Regions from separate parts of the Mucilaginibacter sp. AK015 genome, predicted to be linked through region 1. Evidence: riboswitches for the same ligand, from Rfam matches in the RefSeq annotation. Region 1 holds a riboswitch; each other region holds the start of a gene.
The links. Region 1 has a riboswitch for S-adenosylmethionine ahead of HDC91_RS02505 (O-acetylhomoserine aminocarboxypropyltransferase/cysteine synthase family protein). Riboswitches for the same ligand answer to the same signal wherever they lie in the genome.

Region 1 (8,311 bases):
CCATTACCTTGAAAATTGGGACACTAACAGGAGTTTATAGTTACAGGAATATATAGTTAATTTAATTTGTGAGTTTATACAAAAGCAAAGGCTTCCATAACCGGAAGCCTTTTGTTTTACGCTTTGTTTTCCAAGTTGTCAATCTTTAAAACGCCCGCTTTTTTGCTGAAATCACGGGTGAGCATCTCATATACGATCTTAAACCATATTAATAAGCAGGGAAGGGCTATCAGGGCATAGGGTATCACGTAGTTTACCCGCAGGTATCGCGGGAAAAGATCTGAAGGCGAAAAGTTGGTAAGCACCAGGGCGAATATCATCAGGAACCGTTCGTAGCCGGTAATTGGCCTGTCTAAGATCACATACCATATACTTACCCCGATAAAGGCGATCACATAGGTTGGTGGCTCGCTACTGGTGCTGAATATGATGGTAAATATCAATACAGATGCCAGCAATAATAATTGGTAATTAAGATTTCGCCAGTATTTTATGCGCAACATAGATGCACCGAAAACCAGTATGGCCGGCACCAATATCAACAAGTTCGAAAGGTTTTTCACCAGGAATATTTTAGTTATCATACCCATAACACTTACGTTACCCCTGGTAGAAGTAAGATTTGCTGCGTTTTTTGCCAGCAGATCGGGATACCAGTCGCGATAGGTTTGGATAATATAAGCCGGAGACGACACCAGCATGGGCAATGCAAATAACACTACCGACCAAAACGCCAGGCTTAAAATAAATTTCACTTTGTTGTCCGAAAAGAAGAAGAACGCCAGCCCTACAATGCCGTATAACTTTATAGCGGTACCTAAAATAATCATGAGCGCGGCCCAGAAATCCTGCTTTTTCCTGATAAAAATAAAGCTGAATATTACCAGCGCCGTAATCAGCGGATTTACTTGCACATTACCCGATGAACCCATTATACTGTTAACATTAAGCAGCAAAATCACAAACTTTTGCGAGTTGTTAAGGGGCAATTGCATTACGGCATAATACAATATAAAGGCCAGGAACATCGCCCAGATTATTACACCAGCCTGGTTAGGCAAAACCGCAAACGGCGCAATCACCAAACCAAACACCGGCCCGTAGTGGTTAAGGTCGAAATAGTACTGCGGCTCGGGGCCAAACAGCGTGTGCTGGTTTATAAGGTTTAAAAAGTTGTGTTTGTAAATGATGTAATTATTATGCGTGGTTAATTTGTTTGAAGGGTGCAGAACAATATCTTTTGCTACCGCGAAAAAGCTGAGTCCGAACCAAAGCGACAGAATAAAGGTCTTGTTGAATAGAATATTTTTTAGTTTTTGCATACAGGTGGCTACAGGTTGCAATAATACGTAAAGGCTGCTATATCCAAAACAAGCCAACGCAAACAAAAAAAAGAGCGCACATGATTGTACGCTCTTTCTAAAGGCAGGGGTATATAATTAAATTACAGCTTCGTACCTTTTTTCAGCGGCCAGGCTAACGCCGGTTAATTGATCGGCAAAAGCAACAAATGCTTTACTATCCGCTATAAGCTGTTGGTTGTCAATTAGTTTTTGCAGGTTTATTTTACCAATTACGAATTTATAGCTGCCCGAGTAAAAGCGCTCGTGAATGTGTTCAAACTCCAGCGCTTCTACAAGCGCTTCGTCCTCGTAACGCAGGTAAATATTTACCTCTACGTTGTTAGTGAACTGCAGGTAGTTATCGGCTTTGGCCTTTTTGTATTCGTACTGGTAATTATAACGCAGCGCGGCTATATCAGACAGTACTGCCGAGCCGGTAGGATGGCCGCCCGCTCCTTTACCAAAAAAGAATTGCTGATCGGCAAAAGCTGCTTGTACGGTTACACCGTTATATTCATATTCTACGTTGTATAAAAATTCAGTTTCATTTACAAATTTTGGCATTACAAACAGGGTTACATGCCTGTCGTCGAGTTCTTTTGCAACAGGTACCAGCTTTATCTTCAGCTTTTTCTCTCGTGCGTATTGCAGATCGTTTGGCGCAAGGTTTTGTATGCCGATGTTAAGCACCTGTACCGGGTCTATCACCACGCCATAAGCATGCGCCGCGGCAATAATAAGTTTATACTTGGCATCGTACCCGCCAACATCCATAGTAGGGTCGGTTTCGGCAAAACCAAGATCCTGGGCCTGTTTAAGGGCTGTATCATAATCAAGGTTCTCTAAATAACCTTTTGAAAGGATATAATTGGATGACCCGTTAAATATACCGCTAATGGAATGCAGCAATTCGTTATCGTAATATTCCTCCAGGTTGCGGATGATAGGAATACTGCCGCAAACCGCGCCTTCATAAAGCAGCGAAGTGCCATACTGGTGCTGCAGCGCTATCAATTCGTCAAGGTACGTGGCGATCATTTTTTTACTGGCCGATACCACATTTTTACCCGAGCTTAAGGCCCGCGATACGATCTCGAACGCGGCCTCGGTATCGTTTATAAGTTCAACCACCGTATTGATCTCGGGATTGTTTAATATCTCGTACCTGTCTGTGGTGAATAATTCTTTCGGCAACGACCGTTCCTTTTCGGGATTTTTTATCGCGATCTTGACAATCTCCAGGTTAAGGTTCTTGGTTTTGATGATATCGTACAATCCCTGGCCTACAACGCCAAATCCGAACAGGCCTATATTTAATTTCTTACTCATTAAGCGATTTTTTGTAGTTCAATAATTTTTCCTTTTACATCTGTTTTAAAAAACGACGTGATGATATTTGTAAGGTCTTCTGTTTCAATTAAAAAGCCATCGTGCCCGTAAAACGAATCCAGTTCGGCAAAGGCCGATTTTGGAATATGCCTGAACAGGTACTGTTGTTCCTCTATAGGGAACAACACATCAGATTTGATACCGATAATCAGCGTGCGTGCCTTGATCAGGCTAAGCGCTTTATCTATGCCATGCCTGCCACGGCCAACATTGTGCGAGTCCATCGCTTTTGACAGGTACCAGTAGCTGTAAGCATTAAAGCGGTTCACCAGCTTTTGCCCCTGGTAGTTCTGATAGGTTGATGCTTTAAAATTATCGGTAACGGTATCGCTATCTTCCTGTTGAGTGATAGCATAGGTTTTATAGCTGCGATAGGATAGTAGTGCAATGCTTCGCGCGGCCTTTAACCCTTTACTGCCGCCGTCAGGCGATCCGGCGTAAAAGGTACGATCGGCACTAATGGCCAGGCGTTGCGACTCGTTAAAGGCAATACCCCAGGGTGAGTGGAGTGCATTGGTTGCTATCAGTATCAGGTTTTTAATACGTTCGGGCTCAATTATGCTCCACTCGATAGCCTGCTGGCCGCCTAATGATCCGCCCAATAGTATTTCGATATGCTCAATTTCCAGATGGTCTGCAAGTATCTTATGCGCCTTAACAATGTCCCTGATCGTAAACTCCGGGAATGCCAGGTAATAAGGCTGCCCTGTAGCGGGGTTAATACTTAACGGATTAACGGTGCCATAAGGCGATCCCAAAACATTGGCGCAAACAATAAAATGATCCTCGGGATTAAAGTGGTCATTGGGGCCGAAAAGGCCTTTCCACCAGTCAAAAACATCGGAATTTGCAGTGAGGGCATGGCATACCCACACTACATTATCCCGGTTTTTATTGAGGTTTCCATAGGTATTAAAGCCGATCTCAAGTCCCTGTAGCTTCTGGCCGGATTCCAGTTCAAACGTTCCGGTATAGGTAAAACTTTGTGTGCTCATTTGTTACTTTCGTTATTTCGGGAGCAGTTGCCTGAACAACCGCTCCCTGATAACATCACTTAAAAAACTAAAAAAAACTAAAAAATTCTTGAAAAAATTAAACTAATTCCGGTTGTTGTACTTTGGCAAATGCCTGTTCAAAATCAGCCTTGATATCATCTATATGTTCAATGCCAACTGCTACCCGCAACTGCGCAGGAGTTACCCCTGCCGACACTTGTTCCGCGTCGCTAAGCTGCTGGTGCGTGGTTGCCGATGGCTGAATGATCAATGTTTTAGCATCGCCCATATTGGCCAGGTGGCTCACCAGCTTTAAATTATCTATCACCTGGTTAGCTGCTTCCTTACCGCCCTTTATTTCGAAAGTAAGCACCGCGCCAAAACCATTTTTCAGGTATTTTTTTGCAAGGATATGATAGGGAGAGGACTCCAGCCCCGGATAATTAACAGATGCCACCTGCGGGTGCTGCTCCAGCCATTTGGCCAGTTCAAGGGCGTTATCAACATGGCGCTGTACACGCAGCGACAAGGTTTCTAAGCCCTGTATATTAAGCCACGAGTTAAACGGCGACTGCGCAGGCCCAAAATCTCTCAGACCTTCCACACGGGCGCGGATAATGAAATTGATATTGCCAAACGGGCCGTTAATGCCAAATACATCGTTAAAAATTAACCCGTGATAACCCTCGCTTGGCTCGGTAAACTGCGGGAATTTGCCGTTGCCCCAGTTATATGTGCCGCCATCTATAATAGCGCCGCCAATACTGGTACCATGGCCGTTTATCCACTTGGTGGTAGATTCTACAACCACATGCGCGCCATGCTGCAACGGGCGAAACAGGTATCCGCCGGCGGCGAAAGTGTTATCTACTATCAGCGGCAGATCGTGCTTTTTGGCTAAGGCCGCCAGCTTTTCAAAATCGGGAATGCTGAAACCGGGGTTTCCAATAGTTTCGGTATAGATGGCTTTAGTTTTACCATCGATATGTTTTTCAATATTTTCGGCGGTATCGTCCTGGGCAAACCGCACCTCGATACCCAGGCGCTTAAACGCCACCTTAAACTGGTTGTAAGTACCTCCATACAAGAAAGGAGAGGTGACAAAGTTATCGCCAGCCTGCAGGATATTATTCAGTGCGATAAACTGAGCCGCCTGGCCCGATGCTGTTGCCAAAGCTGCGATGCCGCCCTCAAGGGCTGCAATGCGCTTTTCAAAAACATCGGTAGTAGGGTTCATGATACGGGTATAGATATTACCGAACTCTTTTAGCGCGAACAGGTTTGCGCCGTGCTCGGCATTATTGAAAACGTATGAAGCAGTTTGATATAAGGGTACCGCGCGCGAGCCTGTTACAGCATCAACTTCCTGACCGGCGTGCAGTTGCAGTGTTTCGAATTTTAAATTAGACATGTTCTGTAGATTTAAGGGATATTGATGAAATATTACAATTATGACAGGATAAAGCTATCCTAAGCGGGCATCACGTGTTTTTTCGGGAAACAGAAAAAGGGAACGTGTACTGCATCAACAGCAGCAGCAACACATACAAATACAGCCTGCAGAAAGGTTGTATACAGAAGAAACACCCGTTTGGGTTTGCGATGTGTTTTGTTGTGCTAAATAAATCAGACTATTCATGACTATTAATTTATATCCCCCGGGTAACATATTTTCCGGGACAGGAATTGGCACCTTCTACACCTTGTAGGGTTGCCAGCGGTTCATCGAGCCTGATCTCTCGCCGCTTCTTTATAAATCAAAATCCGTGTGAGGGAAAATTGATCGATTGGTATCGCTACCAAATAATGTTTCAAATATAGGTCAATAAGGATTTAAGTTCCAAATTAAATTTTAATTTAATTGTCATTTGTCAATAAGACGGCGTTCTTTAGGAACCAAGATAATGGCCTGAATTTTAAATTTATGCCATTGCCTGTTCCAGATCCTCTATCAGGTCATCAATATGCTCTAACCCAACCGATACCCTTAACAGGTTAAAAGGAGTTTTGGTATCAGGGCCTTCAACAGATGCACGATGTTCTATCAGGCTTTCAACGCCACCAAGGCTGGTGGCCTGGGTAAAGATCTTTAGCGCGTTCACCACTTTTTTTGCTTTGTCTTCGCCTCCTTTAAGGGTGAATGACATCATGGCACCGGGATAACTCATCTGCGCTTTTACAATATCATACTGCGGGTGCGATGGCAAACCGGGATACATCACGCTTTCAACGGCGGGGTGTTTCTCTAAAAATTCCGCTAAAAGCAAGGCATTATGCACATGCCCCTTTACACGGTAAGGCAGGGTTTTGATGCTGCGTACCAGGTAGTAACAGTCCATAGGCGAGGGTACCGCGCCGCCCATAGTTTGTACATTTTGGATCTTTTCCCACCAGTGGTTTTTCTGAGCAGTAATAAGCGCCCCGCCCATTAAATCGCTGTGACCGCCAAAATACTTAGTGGAAGAGTGCATCACCAGGTCGGCACCCAATGCGAGCGGCTGCTGGCACAGTGGGGTGGCAAAGGTATTATCGCAAACCACCTTAATATTATGCCCGCGTGCAATAGCAACTACCTTTTTGATGTCAGTAATTTTCAGCAGCGGATTAGACGGCGTTTCTATCCATATTACACCGGTATTGGGTTTAATATGGGCGTTTAACGCATCCTCGTCATTCACATCAATAAAATCAAAATCCAAAATGCCCTCAAACAACGTTTTAAGCTGGTTGCGCAGTCCGTGATACATATCGTCGGGGCAAATGATGTGTGTGCCCGGCTCAAGCGATTGAAATACCGACATACCCGCCGCATTACCTGATGAAAATGCCGCCGCTTCAGCGCCGCCTTCTAACTGTGCCAATACATTTTCTAACGATGCACGGTTAGGGTTTGCCGAACGGCTGTATTGATAACCCGATGAAAATCCGCCATCTTCATCACGCTCAAACGTGGTCGACATTACGATTGGTTGTACAACAGCTTTGGATGAGGCATCGGTGTGGTTACCGGCGTGGATGGCGATAGTTTCTATTTTCATAACAGGGAATAATGTCGCCAAATTAACCAAGAAAATTCAGTTATCAATAGCGGCCGATGCAAAATGGTTCTACATTTTCCTACTGTAACATCATTGTCATACTTGCGTGTTTAAACACGTTCCAAATTAGTAGGTACGTTTTAAAACTAATGCAAATTGCTACATTTGCTCAAATATTTTTCTAAATGGAAGTATCAGAAAACTTCAGGGTATTGCTGGATAACCCCCAACTTTTACCCGAGCTTAAGAACATTGCCGAGAAGGTACTTCATAACCAGCGCATCACTTTTGATGAAGGCGTTTTGCTTTACGAAAAAGCTGAACTGGGCTACCTGGGAGTACTTGCCAACTACATACGCGAACAAAAACACGGTGACAAAACTTATTTTAACCGTAACTTTCATATCGAGCCGACTAATCTTTGTGTTTACGATTGCAAATTTTGCTCCTACTCGCGCCTCATAAAACAACGTGCCGACGGGTGGGAATACACGATGCAGGAGATGCTCGACATTGTTAAAAAGTACGATGACCAACCCGTTACCGAAGTGCATATTGTAGGCGGGGTTTTACCGCAGTACGATGTAGCTTTTTACAGCGAACTATTCAGTAAAATAAAAGCCCACCGGCCGGATCTGCATGTAAAAGCTTTAACACCGGTAGAGTACCATTATATATTTAAAAAAGCTAAAATAGATTATGCTACCGGTATGAAGCTGATGAAGGATGCGGGCCTGGAATCGATACCGGGAGGAGGGGCGGAGATATTTCATCCTGAAGTGCGCGACTTGATAGCCAAAGATAAATGTACCGGCGACCAATGGCTGGCCATACACGAGGAGTGGCACAAACTGGGCATGCGATCTAACGCTACTATGCTTTACGGGCACATCGAAAAATTTTATCACCGGGTGGACCATATGGAACGCCTGCGCCAGTTACAGGACAGGACGGGGGGCTTCCAAACCTTTATCCCGCTGAAATTCCGCAACCGCGATAACCAGATGAGTAACGTGCCCGAATCAACCGTTGTAGAAGATCTGCGCAACTACGCCATAGCGCGCATTTATCTTGATAACTTTGACCATATAAAAGCCTATTGGGCCATGATAAGCCGCACCACCGCGCAGCTATCGCTAAATTTCGGGGTTGATGATATAGACGGCACGCTTGACGATACCACCAAAATATACTCGATGGCGGGTGCCGAAGAACAAAAACCGGCCATGAGTACAAAAGAACTGGTTGACCTGATAAAGCATGCGGGCCGTTACCCCATAGAGCGCGATACGCTTTACAATGTGATTACCGATTATAACGACTACCAGTTTGCCGAAGAAGCAAAACCGCGCTTTTATAAATTGCCGGTTATTAATTAGTTTATTGGTCTGTTGGTTCACTGGTTCATTAGCTCATTTATTCATTGGTACTTACCAATAAACTAATGAGATAGTTAGCCAACATCCGAACCAATGAACTGATGAACAATTGAACTAATGAACAATGATTCAAAAAACATTATATATAACACGCCACGGCCAAACCG
Region 2 (8,311 bases), on a different contig from region 1:
ACGCCAAACTGCCGGTTTATCGCTCTGAAAATCTTTGGTGATGCCCCCCAACGCGTAAGGGATGACTGATATGTTATGTGTAGCCACCGGCGGCGCTTCATCCCAAACAACCGTACCGGTGTAAGCCAGCGCGGCGGTTGGGAATTGTCTGGGTATAGGCGTCCAGCTCGATTTCTCGGTAGTGACCAGATCATTACGGCTAAAGTTTATTCCCCACTCTTTTATGCCTTTTTTGTAACGAATACTTTTAAAAGGAATGGCCGCTTCGAACACCCATTTATCCGGATAATTTTTTACAGCCGAGTACCACTTGTTATCCCAACTCAGGTCAACCTTGCTGCCTTCATACATGGTGCCATCCCATTGGGCCCCTGCCGCGTTGGCGCCGAAGCTAAAGCCATCGGTACGGGCATCAAAGGGATCCATAAAAAAGATGAAGTTATCATTCTTCAGAAAGCTAAAATCGCGCTTCAGCGATTCCACCATATAGCCTGCTGTTGGCGTATAGCAAACCGCCGATATGTAAAAGTTATCGTTATCATACGCCAGGCGAACTACTGTGCGTAGTTTGGCAAGGCTGGTATCCATAGGCAATACCATAAAAAACGGGCTTGTAGTATCGGCCTTAAGCCAGTCGGCTTCATCAAGCAAACCATCAATTTTTATGGGGGATGCAGCACGCTTGATATGGTATTTGTAACCGGCGTTCTTTTTTTGCGCGAAAACAAAACTACTAAACATGCAACAGCACATTAGTAATAGGGTAAACTTTGGTTTTAGCAATTGGTATGGTACTTAGGATGTGAGATAATACCACCGCTATTGTGTTAACGGTACACAATAATATAAATATTATGCGATAATGCATAAGCACATTGGCTTATCAAACCAAATTTTTAAAGCCATTGCAATATTGTTACATTGCAGCCGGGCCGACTCACCCCCTGCCCCCTCTCTGCTGCGCAAAGAGGGGGAGGATTTAAGAACCAATTTCCCCAGTCGGGGAGAGTCGACTACAACGCTAAACTAAATACCAACATGGCAAACCGCTTGCAGCAGCTTTACGGCAATATTGATATCTACCTTTTCGACCAGCTTTTGAAGGGACGCTTTGATGGGTGCACAAACGTGCTGGATGTTGGCTGCGGCGGCGGGCGAAACATCGTATACTTTCTGCAAAACGGCTATGAGGTTTATGGCATCGACCCAAATCCTGAAGCAGTGGCGCTGGTAAAAGCATTGGCCAAAGAGCTGGCTCCGGCTACTCCGCCAACAAACTTCAGCATAGGCAAAGCCGAACAACTGCCCTTTGAGGATGAAATGTTCGACCTGATAGTTTGCAGCGCAGTACTGCATTTTGCAGCCGATAGCAATCACTTCGACGCCATGCTGCGATCAATATGGTGCGCATTAAAAACCGGCGGTTATTTTTTCGCGCGGCTGGCATCTGATATTGGCATCGAGGATAAAGTGATTCCCCTGGGCAATAGCCGCTACGCCCTACCAGATGGCTCCGAACGCTTTTTGGTGAACGAACAGGTGCTAATGGAGTACACAGCCAGCTTAGGCGGCGAACTTTTTGAGCCGATAAAAACCACCAACGTGCAAAATTTACGGTGCATGACAACGTGGTGTTTGCGGAAAGTGGCCTCACCTAAACCCTCTCCGGGAGAACGAACTTTTCCGTTATAATAGCCAACCGCCCGCTCAAGCGCGAACATTTGAATTGGCGATTAATTTTTAAAACCCTGCAAATCACACTCTAATGCTCTATCCCAATTACCTGTTGTGGCGGCGGCATTATAGGTAGTTTGCAAAAACTGCATCAGGGTATTTTCGGGGTTGGCGGCTTGCTGTACCATTTCGTACATTAAAAAATATTCGCCCATTTCCTGGCTGTAAAAGGCTTCGGGTGGGCTCACCTGCTGCTTGCCGTAATCTTCAGGAGTTGGGTAACAATAGGCGTAGAACGCCGGCTGCGGAAACGCCTCGCTGCCCGGCCAAAACCCGCATGAGCTAACCTCGTGCGAGTATGCTTCCTGCATTACATCATCGGGCATGTTGGGCGCGCCGCCGGGGTGTTTGGGCGCCGGCCGGCCGCTGAAACGGGTAACTGCCAGGTCGAACGCGCCCCAAAAGAAATGTACCGGGCTGCATTTGCCCAAAAAGCCTGCCCTGAAATCAGTAAAAACATTGTGTATCCTGATGAGCGCCTGCCACAGGTTGTGCATCACATCGCTGTCGTAAGTACATGGCTTTTGGTTTTCGGCGAAGGGTATGGCCGGGTCAACCTCATTAGGCGCGGCATAAATTTCCACTTCAATACCCGCCAACCTCAGGTTAGCCATAACTCGTTGTAGAAAGCGGCTATGGTTTCGGCGCCTAATGCCGATGAGATATTTTCGCCCGTACTGGTGGTGATATGCAGTTGATGCTTTATAAAATCAAGGTCTATCTGGAACACCCCGCCGCCGTAGGGTATGCTGCCTGTTGTTAAGCCTGTAGCGCTTACATACAGCGTAACCTGCCACGAGTGGTTTATCCACGGCATTTTTTTGAGGCGCACCTTGCCTATCATTTGTGTCCACATGTGTACCGTGGCAAGGGTGTCCTTCAGGTAATGATAATCGAGTTTTGGCCAGGGGTGAGTGGTAGTGTTCATACGTAAAGATACAATGAAATGGGGGAATTTTTTATGTAGTGTGTTAGTTTACTCACCAAGCGACACTTCGTGCGTGGCCCTTTCTGCTACGCAAAGAGGGTGAAAAATTAGAGAGTGGCCAAGCCTGGCGATGACCGGGCAGTAACCAAAAAAGGCGATGGACTCCTCAGCCCACCGCCCCGTCATTATAGTCAGTCAGTATAGTTTCAGACGTCGCGGGTAGATTCGAACTACCGTTAAAGGTTTTGCAGACCCACACCTATCCTCTCGGCCACGCGACTTTATCTTTCAGCCAGTTATTTATTGGGCTGGGGCGTTGTACGCAAATACGGTTTTACCTCTTTAAACCCTTTAGGGAATTTAGCCGGGATATCTTCTGTTTTGATTGATGGAAGCACCACAACATCTTCGCCGTCTTTCCAATCGGCAGGGGTAGCAACGCTGTGGTAAGCGGTTAACTGCAGGCTATCTATCACCCTCAATATCTCCTGGAAATTTCTGCCGGTTGATGCCGGGTAGCTGATGATCAGTTTTATCTTTTTATCGGGGCCGATAATAAATAACGAGCGCACGGTTGCTGTTAGCGAAGCATTAGGATGTATCATGTCGTAAGCTTGCGATATCTCGCGGGTTTCATCGCCTATGATCGGGAACGTAACTTCAACATCCTGGGTCTCATTGATGTCTTTTATCCACCCCTTGTGCGATTCTACATTATCGGTGCTTAAGGCTACTACTTTTACATTACGCTTTGCAAACTCGTCTTTGAGCGCTGCGGTTTTGCCCAGTTCAGTGGTGCAAACGGGGGTATAATCAGCCGGGTGCGAGAAAAGCACACCCCAGCTATCGCCCAGGTATTCGTAAAAATCTATTTCTCCTTGTGATGTTTGTGCTTTAAAATTTGGGGCGTCGTCGCCAATTCGTAAACTCATGTCTTTTTAAATTTTAAGTTGATATAAAAATATACAGCCATTAATGCTATGCTAATAGTTACAAAACTTATACAGGAAATTTGAAGGGATGCCGGCAGATGCAAGAGCATGTTTTGGATGCAAAACATGGTGGTCTTTTAAATCAGCTTATCTGTCTCCGACGCTATGCGGCGAAGCAGGAATTAGCACCTTACACAAGCTAAAAGCTGTACAGGTTGCTAAGACATCATAGGGCCTTTCCCTCTGTCTTTCTGGATAAGTATATATTTAAAGAACGATTACATTACAAAAGTAATTATAAATTCTATAATTCCTATAGACTTTATAATTTATTTTTAACATCTGTTTTAAACAGCTAAATTTCAGGAAGATAATCTATATATTATAACTCTTTTCTGTTGCTACCCAGTAATGCGGGTCTTCCATAATATTTACATCAATAACATCAGCGGCATTTTTTAGCAAAGCGATGCAATCTTTACTCAGATGCTTTAAATGGAGTTTTTTGCCTGCCTTACGATATCGCTCTGTTAATTTGTTAAGGGCTTGGATACCCGACATATCGGCAACGCGACTGTCTTTAAAGTCTATAATCACTTCGTCAGGATCGCCGGAGATGTCAAACTTTTCAGAAAACGCCGTTACCGATCCAAAAAATAACGGGCCGTAAATTTCGTAATGTTTGGCGCCATTACCGTCTACATATTTACGGGCGCGGATGCGTTTTGCACTTTCCCAGGCAAATACCAGGGCCGATATAATAACGCCTATCAACACAGCCAATGCAAGGTTGTGCAGCAGTATAGTTATAACAGCAACTAATATCCCCACAAATACATCCTGTTTGGGCATTTTATTAAATATCCTGAAGCTTATCCATTCAAAAGTACCAAATGCCACCATGATCATCACACCGGTAAGGGCGGCCATTGGCAGTTTGCCTATAACAGGCGCCCCAAAAAGTATAATCAATAAAATAGTTAGCGATGCTATTATACCCGATAACCTTGCCCTGGCGCCTGCTGATAAGTTTACCAGGGTTTGCGCTATCATGGGGCAGCCGCCCATCCCAAAAAAGAAACCATTTAAAATATTGGCGCTTCCCTGGGCTATACATTCGCGGTTGCCGTTGCCCCTTGTTGCGGTCATTTCATCAACCAGGTTTAAGGTAAGCAGGCCCTCTGTTAAGCCTACAGCCGCCATAATTAAAGCATAAGGGAAAATAATGTTGAGTGTGTGCAGGCTTAAAGGTATGGCAGGAATATGAAAAGGCGGGAAGCCACCGCTGACAGATGCAATATCGCTTACTGTTTTTGTGTGGATACCAAAACCCAGCACCAAAACAAATACAACAATAATTGCCACCAGCGACGATGGTACCGCCCTGGTAATTTTTGGGAAAAGCACCACAATAGCTATGGTTAACGCCACAAGGCCGCCCATAATTAACAATGGAGCGCCGCTAAGCCAGGCCGGCTGCCCGTTAACCACCGTTTTAAATTGTTGTAGCTGCGCCATAAAAATGATCACCGCCAGGCCGTTTACAAAACCATACATAACAGGTTGCGGCACCAGCCGGATAAGCTTTGCCAGTTTAAACACCCCAATAGCGATCTGGATAATGCCTGCTAATGCCACTGCGGCAAATACATATTCTATCCCGTTGGCCTTCATTAATGCTATCAGCACTACAACCGTGGCCCCTGCCCCGCCCGAAACGAGCCCCGGCCTTCCGCCGAATATAGCGGTAACAAGCCCCATTATAAAAGCGGCATACAAACCTACCAATGGCGGGAAGCCCGCCAGTATGGCGAACGACAATGATTCGGGCATCATGGTCATGGCAACAGTAAGGCCGGCCAGTATTTCGGTTTTATAGTTAACCTTTTGTGTAAAATCGAATAATTTAAAGCTCGCCTTCATGGCCGCAAAGCTATAAAAATGCCTGCAACATACCGGGCGTATTGCTGTTCTACTTTCCGTTTAGTTTTTTTATCAGCTCCACTTCTTCGGCCCTGTAAGGTGTGCCATCCTTCCGGAATATATCGTGGAACCACTCTTTAGGTTCACTGCCATCAGGAATTGGGTTATCCCAGGCGTAAATGGTATTGGTTTTACCCATTACAAAACCCCAATTAAGTGCGCCCACGTTCTCTTTTTTGAGCATAGGCATTACATTGGCAAATTTGCTTCCGCGGGTGCGGGCCATATATTCGGTACAGATAAGCGGTTTGCCGTGGCTTTTTAATAGTTGTATAGTTTTTAGGTGTGAGGCTTCGTCGGTATAATCGTGGTAAGTAATAATATCCGAGTTAAGGGCCTGGTAGGCATTCAATTTTTCAAAACTCCAATCCCATAAACCAGCGGATACAGGCTGATCGGGGTTTACCGCCCGTGCCCAGGTAAATACTTTGTTAAGCAATGCAAGCGAGGCATCCTTTTTACCGGAATTGCCCGGCTCGTTATACAGGTCCCACAGCAGTATGCGCTTGTCGTGCTTAAAGGCAGTCATAACGTCAGTTACGTAAGCCTGCAACATGGCGGTTTCGCCGGGGTTGTTCAGGCGGTTGCCCGGGTCCTGAAGCCAGCCTGAATTGTGTACGCCAACCTTTGGCGCAGGCTGGGTGCCAATTTTGGCACCGGCGTTCCAGCAGTCATCAAAAAACACAAACATGGTTTTAATGCCGTGCTTATCGGCAATGGCGAGGTATCGGGCAATACGTTTTTTAAAACCGGCTTTATCCTGCTGCCAGGCAAGGCTATGCAAAAACACCCGCATGGTATTAAACCCTATCCCTTCGGCATAACCTAACTCCCGGTCGATGGTTGCAGGGTCGAACGTTGCCGCCTGCCACATCTCTAACTGGTTAATCGCGGTACTGGGTATAAAATCTGCACCGGTCATCCATTTATGCTGGCCGTACCAGGTATTGGCCTTGGCCACCGACCATACTTTACCTGCAGGCGTCGTTTGGGCGGCTGCGCCGGCCGTTATTGATATCAGAACAATTGTAAGCAGCTTCAAGAATTGTTTTCCCATCGTTGTAAATTTTGTAAGGCTAAATATAGAAAATGATGCTGTAATTAATAATGTCAAACTCACATATAATTTAAACGGATATAAACCGCCTAATACGCTACTGGATTTATGAACACATTGAATAGCAATAATATTTCTTTTCAGTTATGATATTATTTCGCCGAATATTATACTATTTTTATCCGCTCAAATTTTCATAACCCTGCGGGTAAAAAACCGTATAAGACCCTTACATTGTTTAATAAGGTAATTTTCAGCGCTATAGAAATTTTGACAATGACCAATAAGCGTTGAAAAGCCCGGATGGCAACCAATAAAAAATATTTAAGACTGCGGGTTTAATACAACTTTTGGTTTTAATTATAACAGAATTGTGCTTTTGGCATATATTTTATTAGGCCATGTGGTAATTATAGATTAGTGATTAAAGTGTAAAATGAGTTTTTCTGACGGTCATAAGTTTTCTGGCGAAAGCATAGCTCATATTGCGCGTATAATTGACAGCATACATTTAGGCATTTGGGAGTATAACACCGATACCAGGCAGGTTAAATGGTCGCCGGGGTTTTATACTGCGTTGGGGTATAAACCGGGCGAGATAGAATGCTCATACAATTACTTTTTTGAACATCTGCTATATTACCACGATAAACAGGCCTTCTTAGCCTCTACCCATCATACAAGGCTTGGCAATTCGCCGGTTGTGCATATCAGGCTGCTTACCAAACAAAATGGTTATCAATGGTTTGAAAGTACCACTCAAAAACATGATACCGCAGACGGACCGCTGATATACGGCGTACTTAGCAATATTAATGCGCTTAAAGTAAGCGAAACAAAAGTTGCTGAAAAAGAACTTAAGTGTGCCGAAATTGGACGTATAGCAAAAATTGGCAGCTGGGAAATCGATGCCGCTACAATGGCGTTGAGGTTTTCGAAAGAGACATACAACATTTTTGAACTGGATGCACAGCCCCCAATAACGGTACCCGAAGCCATCAGTTTTTTTGAACCGCAATATCGCCAGGTGCTTACAGCAGCTATCGAAAACGCTATAAAATATTCCAAGCCTTATGATATTGAGGTGTTATTTAAAACAGCCAGGAATAACGTAATATGGGTACGGTGCAAGGGTGTGCCTGTGCTTGATGATTATGGCAATTGCATTATCCTAAGGGGCATTTTCCAGGATATCGACAGCATCAAAAAGAAAGGTATCACGCTGCAATCATCTTTGAATTTGTTAGACGACCAAAACAAGCGGCTGCAAAACTTTGCTTACATTGTATCGCATAACCTGCGTTCGCACGCTGGAAACCTAAAGTTTATGGTAAACCTGTTTGAAGAATCGCACCTGCAGGACGACCGCACCGAAATTTTCTCGCACATCAAAACCATTAGCGAAAGCCTGAGCGCTACCATGGGGCATTTGGATGAAATAGTTAAAATACAATCAGAAATCAGCAAGGGAAGGAAGGTTATTGATTTTGAGACTATATACAACAACGTTGAATCGGTATTACATACCAATATTGCCAATGCCGGTGCTCAGATCAATATTGATTTTGCCGGCTGCCCGCAAATAGATTATATACCCGCTTACCTGGAAAGCATTTTTCAGAACCTGCTTACCAACGCTATAAAATATAAGCATCCCGATCGTAACCCGGTTATAAA
Region 3 (8,311 bases), on a different contig from region 1:
ACCATCTCGTCGAGCGACGGGGTAATTAAACCGCTAAGGCCGATGATATCCACCTCGTGTTTTCTTGCTTCTTCAATTATCTTTTGCGCCGGTACCATTACCCCAAGATCTATCACCTCGAAGTTGTTACAGGCCAATACCACGCCTACTATATTTTTACCAATATCGTGCACATCGCCTTTTACGGTGGCCATTAATACCTTGCCAGCATTAGCACGACTGCCGCTGCTATCCTCACCGGCATCAATAACGCGTTGTTTCTCCTGTTCGATAAAGGGGAGTAAATATGCCACCGCCTTTTTCATTACCCGGGCCGATTTTACCACCTGCGGCAAAAACATTTTACCGGCGCCAAACAGGTCGCCTACTACGTTCATGCCATCCATCAGCGGGCCTTCAATAACCTCTAAGGGCTTGGCAAATTTCTGGCGCGCTTCTTCTACATCATCATCCAGGTACTCGATAATGCCTTTTACCAGCGCGTGCGACAGGCGCTGTTCTACCGTCCCCTTGCGCCATTCTTCGTCGCGCACCACTTCTTTACCTTTGCTTTTAATGGTATCGGCAAACTCAACCAAACGCTCGGTGGCATCTTCGCGGCGGTTTAGTAAAACGTCTTCCACAAGCTCAAGCAGGTCTTTTGGTATCTCCTCGTAAACTTCCAGCATCCCGGCGTTTACGATACCCATATCCAGCCCGGCTTTTATGGCATGGTACAGGAACGCCGAGTGCATTGCTTCGCGTACCACGTTATTGCCCCGGAACGAGAACGATATGTTACTTACCCCACCGCTAACCTTGGCCAGCGGCAGGTTTTGTTTTATCCAGCGGGTAGCCTCAATAAAATCTACTGCATAGTTGTTATGCTCTTCCAGCCCGGTTGCTACGGTTAAAATATTGGGATCGAAGATGATATCCTGGGGTGGAAAACCAACCTCATCAACCAGAATACGGTAACTGCGTTCGCAAATCTCTTTACGGCGTTCCAGCGAATCGGCCTGCCCCGTTTCATCAAAGGCCATTACTACTGTGGCAGCGCCGTAGCTTAATATTTTGCGGGCATATTCTTTAAATTTCTCTTCGCCTTCTTTCAGCGAGATAGAGTTGACGATACCTTTGCCCTGCAGGCATTTAAGCCCGGCCTCGATAACCGACCATTTGGAGGAATCGATCATGATGGGCAGTTTGGCAATATCCGGTTCACTGGCAACCAGGTTCAGGAATTTTACCATCACAGCTTCCGAGTCGATCATCCCCTCGTCCATGTTGATATCGATCACCTGTGCGCCGCCTTCTACCTGCTGCAGGGCAACGCTCAGGGCGGCCTCATAATCTTCGGCAAGGATAAGTTTAGAAAATTTTGGCGACCCGGTAATATTGGTACGCTCGCCAATATTTACAAAGTTTGTTTCGGGCGTAAGGGTAACGGCTTCCAGCCCGCTTAGGCGCAGGTAGGGCTTAATTTCGGGTATCTGCCTTGGCGGATATTTAGCGGCCTTATCGGCAATACATTTAATATGCTCGGGCGTGGTGCCACAGCAGCCGCCTACTATATTTACCAGGCCTGCCTTCATAAAATCATCAACCTGGTGAGCGGTTTCGTGCGGGGTCTCGTCATAAGCGCCAAATTCGTTTGGCAGGCCCGCGTTGGGGTAGGCGGAGATGAACACACCCGCCTTTTCAGACAGCTCCTCTAAGTGGGGCCGCATCTCGCGGGCGCCCAAAGCACAGTTTAACCCTACCGATAAGAGGTGGGCGTGACTGATAGAGTTCCAAAATGCCTCTACCGTTTGCCCTGATAAGGTACGGCCTGATGCGTCTGTAATGGTACCCGATATCATGATGCCGCCGGTTTCCCTAAAGGCAGGGTAATCTTTACCGGCTGCCTTGCATTCACTTTTATACCTGTCGATGGCGAACAGTGCTGCCTTGGCGTTCAGGGTATCAAATATGGTTTCAACCAGTAACAGGTCCGAGCCGCCATCAACCAAACCCCGTACCTGGGCGTAATAAGCCTCGGCCAGGTCGTCAAAGGTAACGGCGCGGTAACCCGGGTCGTTCACATCCGGCGACAGCGATGCGGTACGGTTTGTGGGACCTACGGCTCCGGCTACAAAGCGCGGTTTTGAAAGGTCGCGTTTGGTGTATTCGTTGGCTACTTCACGCGCAATGCGGGCACCCTCGTAACTCAGTTCATAATCAAGTTCCTCGAGGTGATAATCGGCCAGCGATATGCGTTGTGTGCTAAAAGTATTTGTTTCGATGATGTCTGCACCCGCCTCCAGGTACTCGGCATGGATAGCTTTGATCACATCCGGCCGGGTGATGTTCAGCAGGTCGTTATTGCCTTTCAGATCGGATGGGTGGTCGCGAAAACGCTCCCCGCGAAAATCCTGCTCGGTGAGCTCGTACCGCTGTATCATGGTACCCATAGCTCCGTCAATAACCAGAATGCGCTTTTGTAACTCTCTTCTAATATCCATTTGTTGAGATGTGAGACAGGAGAATTTGAGATTTGAGAAAAAAAGCATAGCTAAGGCTATCTCATATCTCACGTCTAAAATCTCATATCTATTCCAGCTTACTCGAAAAGTCGGGTGTTAAATTGACTTTCACTTATCTGTCCCCGGTTATTCTTTTAACCGGAGTAGAATGTAGCACCTTGTTAAGTAACAGGTTGCTAAGACATCGCAGGGTCTAATCCCTCCGTCTTTCTCCATAAGCGGTACAAATATGAGTAATAATGTTGTAAAGTGCAAGCGTATAAATTACACGAAGTTTGGCTGAAGCCAAAATGATTTGTCTGGCTATCCGTTGGCTAAAGCCAACGGCAATGATTCCATTTTCAAACTGTACCGTTTGTACCGTATGCGGGACAAAGCAACGCTACCCGTTGAATAAAGCAAACGGCATGATTCGATTTTCAACCGTACTGTTTGAGGGGCAAAACAAGTTATATTTTAAGCCGGGTTCATTGCCGCCCGATTTATGGGGCGAACGAAAGCGGCCGTGATTCATTTCAATTGTGCGATTTGTACTATATGCGGGACAAAGCAAGTTCTATTTAAGCAGGGTTTATTGCCGTTCCATTTATGGGACGGATAACACTCAGGTCTTCATGGCTTAGCCAAAACCTTTGAACCAAAAAAGCCGCCTGCTGATAGCAAACGGCTTTCAATTTTTATTTATGATATCCGATTATCTTCTGTTGCCGAAAATGCGCAACAACCACAGGAACAAGTTAACGAAATTCATATACAGCGTTAACGCACCCATAATTGCCAGTTTTTTGCCATCCGCGTCTCCATATTCTATACCGGCGCCAATCCTTTTTAACCTTTGTACATTAAAGGCAGTTAAGCCAACAAATATCGCAACCATTATGTAGCTGATAAGTAAATCAAAGCTACTGCTACGGAATAAAAAAACATTCAGAACCGTAGCAATTATACCGCCAATAAGCAGCATGATCAGGATAGAACCAAATTTTGTAAGGTCCTGCTGAGTAGTATAACCGCCGATAGCCATAACTCCAAACACTACGGCTGCTGTTATGAAGGATGATGCTATAGTTCCAAAAGAATATAAGTAAAATATATAGCTAATGCTAATACCCATAACAGCCGAAAATGCTACAAACATTACAACGGTTGATATTAAACTCATTTTTTCAAAACGACCTCTTAAAATTAATATAAAAATTAGCGGCGCAAACATAGTAACGATACCTAAAATGTTGTTCTGCCCGGTTTCCGGGTCGCGCAGCATGGCTGACAGCTGCGGTATAAAAGCAAACAGGTATGTGCATGCAGATGATATGCCCAAAGCAACAAACATCCACACAAATACATTAGCAATGAACTTGCGGGATGCTTCAGGGTTTTCTACGTAACTTACGTTATCGTAAACGTATTCAAAATTATCGGTTTTGGTTTCCATGTATTTCAGAAATTATTTGTACGAATATAATAAAAACGATGTAATGATTGAAAAAGTTGTACCTGTTAAAAAGGTTACAATTGGCTGTGAATTCTAACTTAATCTTTTAGTTAACTGCTCTTCTACTTTTTTAAACATTTGCAGCGGCTTCAATGCCCTCCAGTGAAGGTCATCAAGCTGACCGCCAAAATTGATGTAATAATCAATGTTGCTGTGTTTAAACTCGGATATCACATGGTCGCGGAAGTTTATGCCGGCTATCCAGCCATCTTCAACCTCCTGGAACCACTCTTCGTAATAGCTGTCGTCAGAGAAGTGAAAGTTAAGCACGTTCTCACCTATCAGTATAAATTTGTTTATGCCCTGGTCAACCATCAGGTCAAAAAGTTCGCGTTTCATCAGCATAATATCATTGTTAATGGCGTCGTTCCATTCGCCAATAAACTCGATGATGCTGTAACCCCGATCGTAATCAACAAACAAAACCTTCAGGTACAGAGTGTTCGACCCAAAAGAATCCCACTGCGGGTGCAGCAAATAATTATATACCTGCTTATCAAATTCAAACTCGCTGTACTCGGTAGCATAAAACGGCGAATACTCATCCTCAGATGCTACATAATCATCGCGCCATCGGTAATATGGTTCTATTTCGTGCATAGCCCCCTCCAACCTCCCCCCGCCAGGGAGACTTTTTTATTTTCCTCATCTGCACATCTGCATATTTGCATATCTGCACATCTAATCCTGTTCATTTGCATATCTATCTCAAGCTATCTACCGCCTTGCGCACACTGCCATGTTTCTTTAATAGCTCAGCGGCTTCTTCTTCAGGCAAGCCGGTTTCGGCCATTACCATACGGGTGCCGCGGTGTACCAATTTATTATTGGATAACTGCATATCTACCATTTTATTACCCTTTACGCGGCCCAATTGTATCATTACACTTGTGCTGAGCATATTTAATACCAGTTTTTGCGCGGTGCCGGCCTTCATGCGGGTGCTGCCGGTTACAAACTCGGGACCGGTAACCACTTCAACGGGATATTCGGCCGCAGCAGCTACGGGGCTGCCTGCATTACAAACTATACAGCCTGTGGCTACGCCATGCTGCTTAGCCTTTTTTAACCCGCCAATAACATAGGGCGTAGTGCCCGATGCCGCAATGCCCACTACTACATCCTTACCGGTGATATTAAATTTTTGCAGATCTTTCCACGCCTGTTCACGGTCATCTTCGGCAAATTCAACGGCTTTGCGTATGGCAGTATCGCCGCCCGCTATAATGCCAACCACCCAATCAAACGGCACACCAAATGTGGGTGGGCATTCAGAGGCATCAACAACGCCCAGGCGGCCGCTGGTGCCCGCGCCAATGTAAAATAACCTTCCGCCGTTGCGCATGCGTTCGGCAACAACTGTTACCAGCTTTTCTATTTGGGGTAACGCTTTTTCAACCGCTAATGGCACGGTTTTATCTTCGTTATTAATGTTTTGAAGCAGCTCTGCTACCGGCATGCTTTCAAGCCCGTTGTAGTTGGAGTCTTTTTCGGTGTTTATTTCCATGTTTTGGCAATAATTGGTCTCACACTGCCCTCTCCAGAGGAGAGGGTTTATAATACGACGAATAAGTCCTCTCCGTTGGAGAAGATTCAAGTGAGGCTACAGTTAATAAATTTTTAACAAAATTGAATAAAAAACATCAAAGCAAAGAAGCCGATATTAATTATAGGCAATAGCTGCTATTTATTAAATTTGCAATGGCTAAATATAGATGAAAAGAATTGCGGGCATTATCTTCAGGACGGTAATTTTAATATTGACAGGTATTGCAATTGGGATACTTATTACCGGTGACAACATTGGGGGGCGAAGGATAGGCCTTAGTTTTTCGGGGCCCGATAAAATATCCCGTGTGCTTGATCTTGTAAGCACCAAGTATGTCGACTCCGTTAATACGGACAGTGTAGAGGGCGCAACGGTTAACGATATGCTGCAAAGCCTGGACCCTCATTCGGTGTACCTGCCGGCAAAGCAGGCCCGCTCTATCAACGAACGACTGGAGGGTGGTTTCAACGGTATTGGTTTAGAATACCAGTTACTGCGCGATACGCTTGTAATTACCCAGGTTAACGCCGGCGGGCCTGCCGCTAAAGCGGGTATAATTACCGGCGACAGGATCATACAAGTGGATGGCAAACCCTTTTCGGGCACCAAATTAAAGTCAGACCGAATCAGTAAAACCTTCAGGGGCGAAAAGGACACACAAATAACACTCGGCGTTGTAAGAAACGGCTGGAAGGCAATCAAAAACATCCCCATAAAACGCGGTCGGGTAGCGCTAAGCAGCCTTGACGCCGCATACACCACCGGTAATACCGGGTATATCAAAATAAGCAAGTTTGCATCAACCACTGATAACGATTTTAAAGACGCACTTAAAACTCTGAAAGCCGAAGGCATGCAAAAGCTGGTGCTTGACCTGCGCGGAAATGGCGGCGGTTACTTAAACACGGCAACTGCTTTAGCCGATGAGTTTTTACCAGGGGGTAAGCTGATTGTTTACACCAAAGGAAGCCATGAACCCAGAACTGATTACTTTGCCACCGACTCGGGCAATTACGAGAAAGGCGCACTTACGGTGCTTATTGATGAGTATTCGGCTTCAGCAAGCGAAATTTTAGCGGGCGCCTTGCAGGATCTTGACAGGGCCACTATTGTGGGCCGCCGCTCTTTTGGTAAAGGCCTGGTGCAGCAGCAGTTTCCGTTTGCAGATGGTACTGCAATAAATTTAACGGTAGCGAGATATTATACGCCCTCGGGCCGGTCGATACAAAAATCGTATAAAAATGGCGTTGCCAGTTACCGCAACGAGCTGGCTAACCGGGTGCGAAAAGGTGAACTGTTAAGCGCGGAAAGTAGTTTAAGCGACAGCGCATTTATCGGCGGCTCAGCCTATCATACAACCAATGGACGAAAAGTTTTTAGTCGCGGCGGCATAATGCCTGATGTTTTTGTACCTGCCGATACCACAGAGAACACACAACTTGTAGAAGACCTTGCGGATAACCAGCTTTTTACGGCTTATGTGATTGACAGGCTGCAACCTGTGATTGCCAAATATGCAACTGCCGATAGCTTTATAGATCAATACCACATCACTGAAGAGGTTTTAAATAATTTTATAGCTTACGCGTCGCAAACGGTAAAACATATTAATCCTGCGGATCTGAAGTTATCAAAGGAGTTTATTAAAACACTGATCAAAGCGCATGCAGCGCGTTTTAAATGGGGCAATAACGCTTATTACCGTGTACTAAACACAAGCGATACCACCTTTAAAATTGCATTGCTGCAGTAACGAAAGCAGATGTGCAGATAAAAAGATGTCAGCTTAGCGGTGCTGATATGATCCTTTACACCCTCAGAAGCTTATACCCGTACCTGTCGGAAAAAAGGTATTTACACTAACAGGCAGTTTGCCCGCAGGCTTGATCAGTCCGGTTATTACCTTCACTGCCGAACGCTGCAAGGCATCGTCTTTTTGATACGCTTCGATAATACCGGCGCTTTTTTCTATTCCTGGCAACCCTGCTATAGTATACGGGTTTGCAAACACGGCGGTTACGGCGTTTGGTTTTGCGGCCAGCGCAGCTATCAGGTATTTAACATCGCTGCTGTAATCAAGCTTACTGGCGGGGCGTGTACGGGTATCATGTATGCTTACAAAAACCTGGTCAAACCCTTTTAACGTTTGCAGCATACGGTTCATATCTGTAAGCGAGGTGTTTTTACCTACTAAAAATATCATGCTGTTTACATACCACTTAGATAGTTCGAGCTGAAAAACCGTTGGCATGTCGACCCCGATGCTTATAATCGCGGTTTTTTTAAACGGGTCCTGTCTTAGTGTGCGGCTATCGCCCTTCAACACGGTTACAGCAGCATCACTTAGTTGCTGAAATAATTCAGCGGCGGCCGGTCGGTTAATGTCGCTTAAAAGATTAGCGGTACTTGTCGGCCGATAATTGTTTAACCCGGCCCAGTATTTAGCGGCAAGCAGCTTTTTTACCTTAGCCTCAAACTCCTCCTTGGTTATCTTTTTTTTGCGGAGGGCCTTGCGGATCAGTTTAGCGCCGTTTGCAGAGTTAACCGATAATTCGATCAGATCGTTACCTGCCAAAAAAGCCCTTACATCAGCTTCGCCATTAGGGAAGTCTTTTACAACGCCCTGCATCTCCATAGCGTCGGAGGCAACTATCCCTTTAAATCCAAGCGAATCTTTCAACACGCCGGTTACAATTGGCCGCGACAGCGTTGAGGGCAAATTTTTGGTGGTATCGAGCGCCGGAATATTCATGTGGGCTATCA

Region 2: it holds a riboswitch for S-adenosylmethionine, as region 1 does, so the genes downstream of both, HDC91_RS09645 (peroxiredoxin) here and HDC91_RS02505 (O-acetylhomoserine aminocarboxypropyltransferase/cysteine synthase family protein) in region 1, are expected to answer to the same signal.
Region 3: it holds a riboswitch for S-adenosylmethionine, as region 1 does, so the genes downstream of both, metH (methionine synthase) here and HDC91_RS02505 (O-acetylhomoserine aminocarboxypropyltransferase/cysteine synthase family protein) in region 1, are expected to answer to the same signal.

The regions. Positions count from the first base shown of each region.
Region 1 covers NZ_JACHCV010000001.1:585,686-593,996, reverse strand. Annotated here, with positions in the region: gene HDC91_RS02525 (dihydrolipoamide acetyltransferase family protein) at 1-40, shown strand, start outside; gene HDC91_RS02520 (glycosyltransferase family 87 protein) at 117-1,322, opposite strand; gene HDC91_RS02515 (homoserine dehydrogenase) at 1,440-2,672, opposite strand; gene metX (homoserine O-acetyltransferase) at 2,672-3,727, opposite strand; gene HDC91_RS02505 (O-acetylhomoserine aminocarboxypropyltransferase/cysteine synthase family protein) at 3,825-5,138, opposite strand; SAM riboswitch class I at 5,374-5,486, opposite strand; gene HDC91_RS02500 (PLP-dependent aspartate aminotransferase family protein) at 5,650-6,765, opposite strand; gene mqnE (aminofutalosine synthase MqnE) at 6,951-8,144, shown strand; gene HDC91_RS02490 (histidine phosphatase family protein) at 8,269-8,311, shown strand, end outside.
Region 2 covers NZ_JACHCV010000002.1:109,693-118,003, forward strand. Annotated here, with positions in the region: gene HDC91_RS09625 (carbohydrate binding family 9 domain-containing protein) at 1-741, opposite strand, end outside; gene HDC91_RS09630 (class I SAM-dependent methyltransferase) at 1,039-1,692, shown strand; partial or broken gene HDC91_RS09635 (DUF5996 family protein) at 1,734-2,662, opposite strand; tRNA gene HDC91_RS09640 (tRNA-Cys) at 2,873-2,943, opposite strand; gene HDC91_RS09645 (peroxiredoxin) at 2,959-3,594, opposite strand; SAM riboswitch class I at 3,739-3,856, opposite strand; gene HDC91_RS09650 (SulP family inorganic anion transporter) at 3,970-5,517, opposite strand; gene HDC91_RS09655 (glycoside hydrolase family 2 TIM barrel-domain containing protein) at 5,567-6,634, opposite strand; gene HDC91_RS09660 (PAS domain-containing sensor histidine kinase) at 7,071-8,311, shown strand, end outside.
Region 3 covers NZ_JACHCV010000004.1:120,670-128,980, forward strand. Annotated here, with positions in the region: gene metH (methionine synthase) at 1-2,483, opposite strand, end outside; SAM riboswitch class I at 2,614-2,725, opposite strand; gene HDC91_RS15460 (Bax inhibitor-1/YccA family protein) at 3,199-3,939, opposite strand; gene HDC91_RS15465 (hypothetical protein) at 4,033-4,599, opposite strand; gene murQ (N-acetylmuramic acid 6-phosphate etherase) at 4,703-5,506, opposite strand; gene HDC91_RS15475 (S41 family peptidase) at 5,715-7,301, shown strand; gene HDC91_RS15480 (glycoside hydrolase family 3 N-terminal domain-containing protein) at 7,365-8,311, opposite strand, start outside.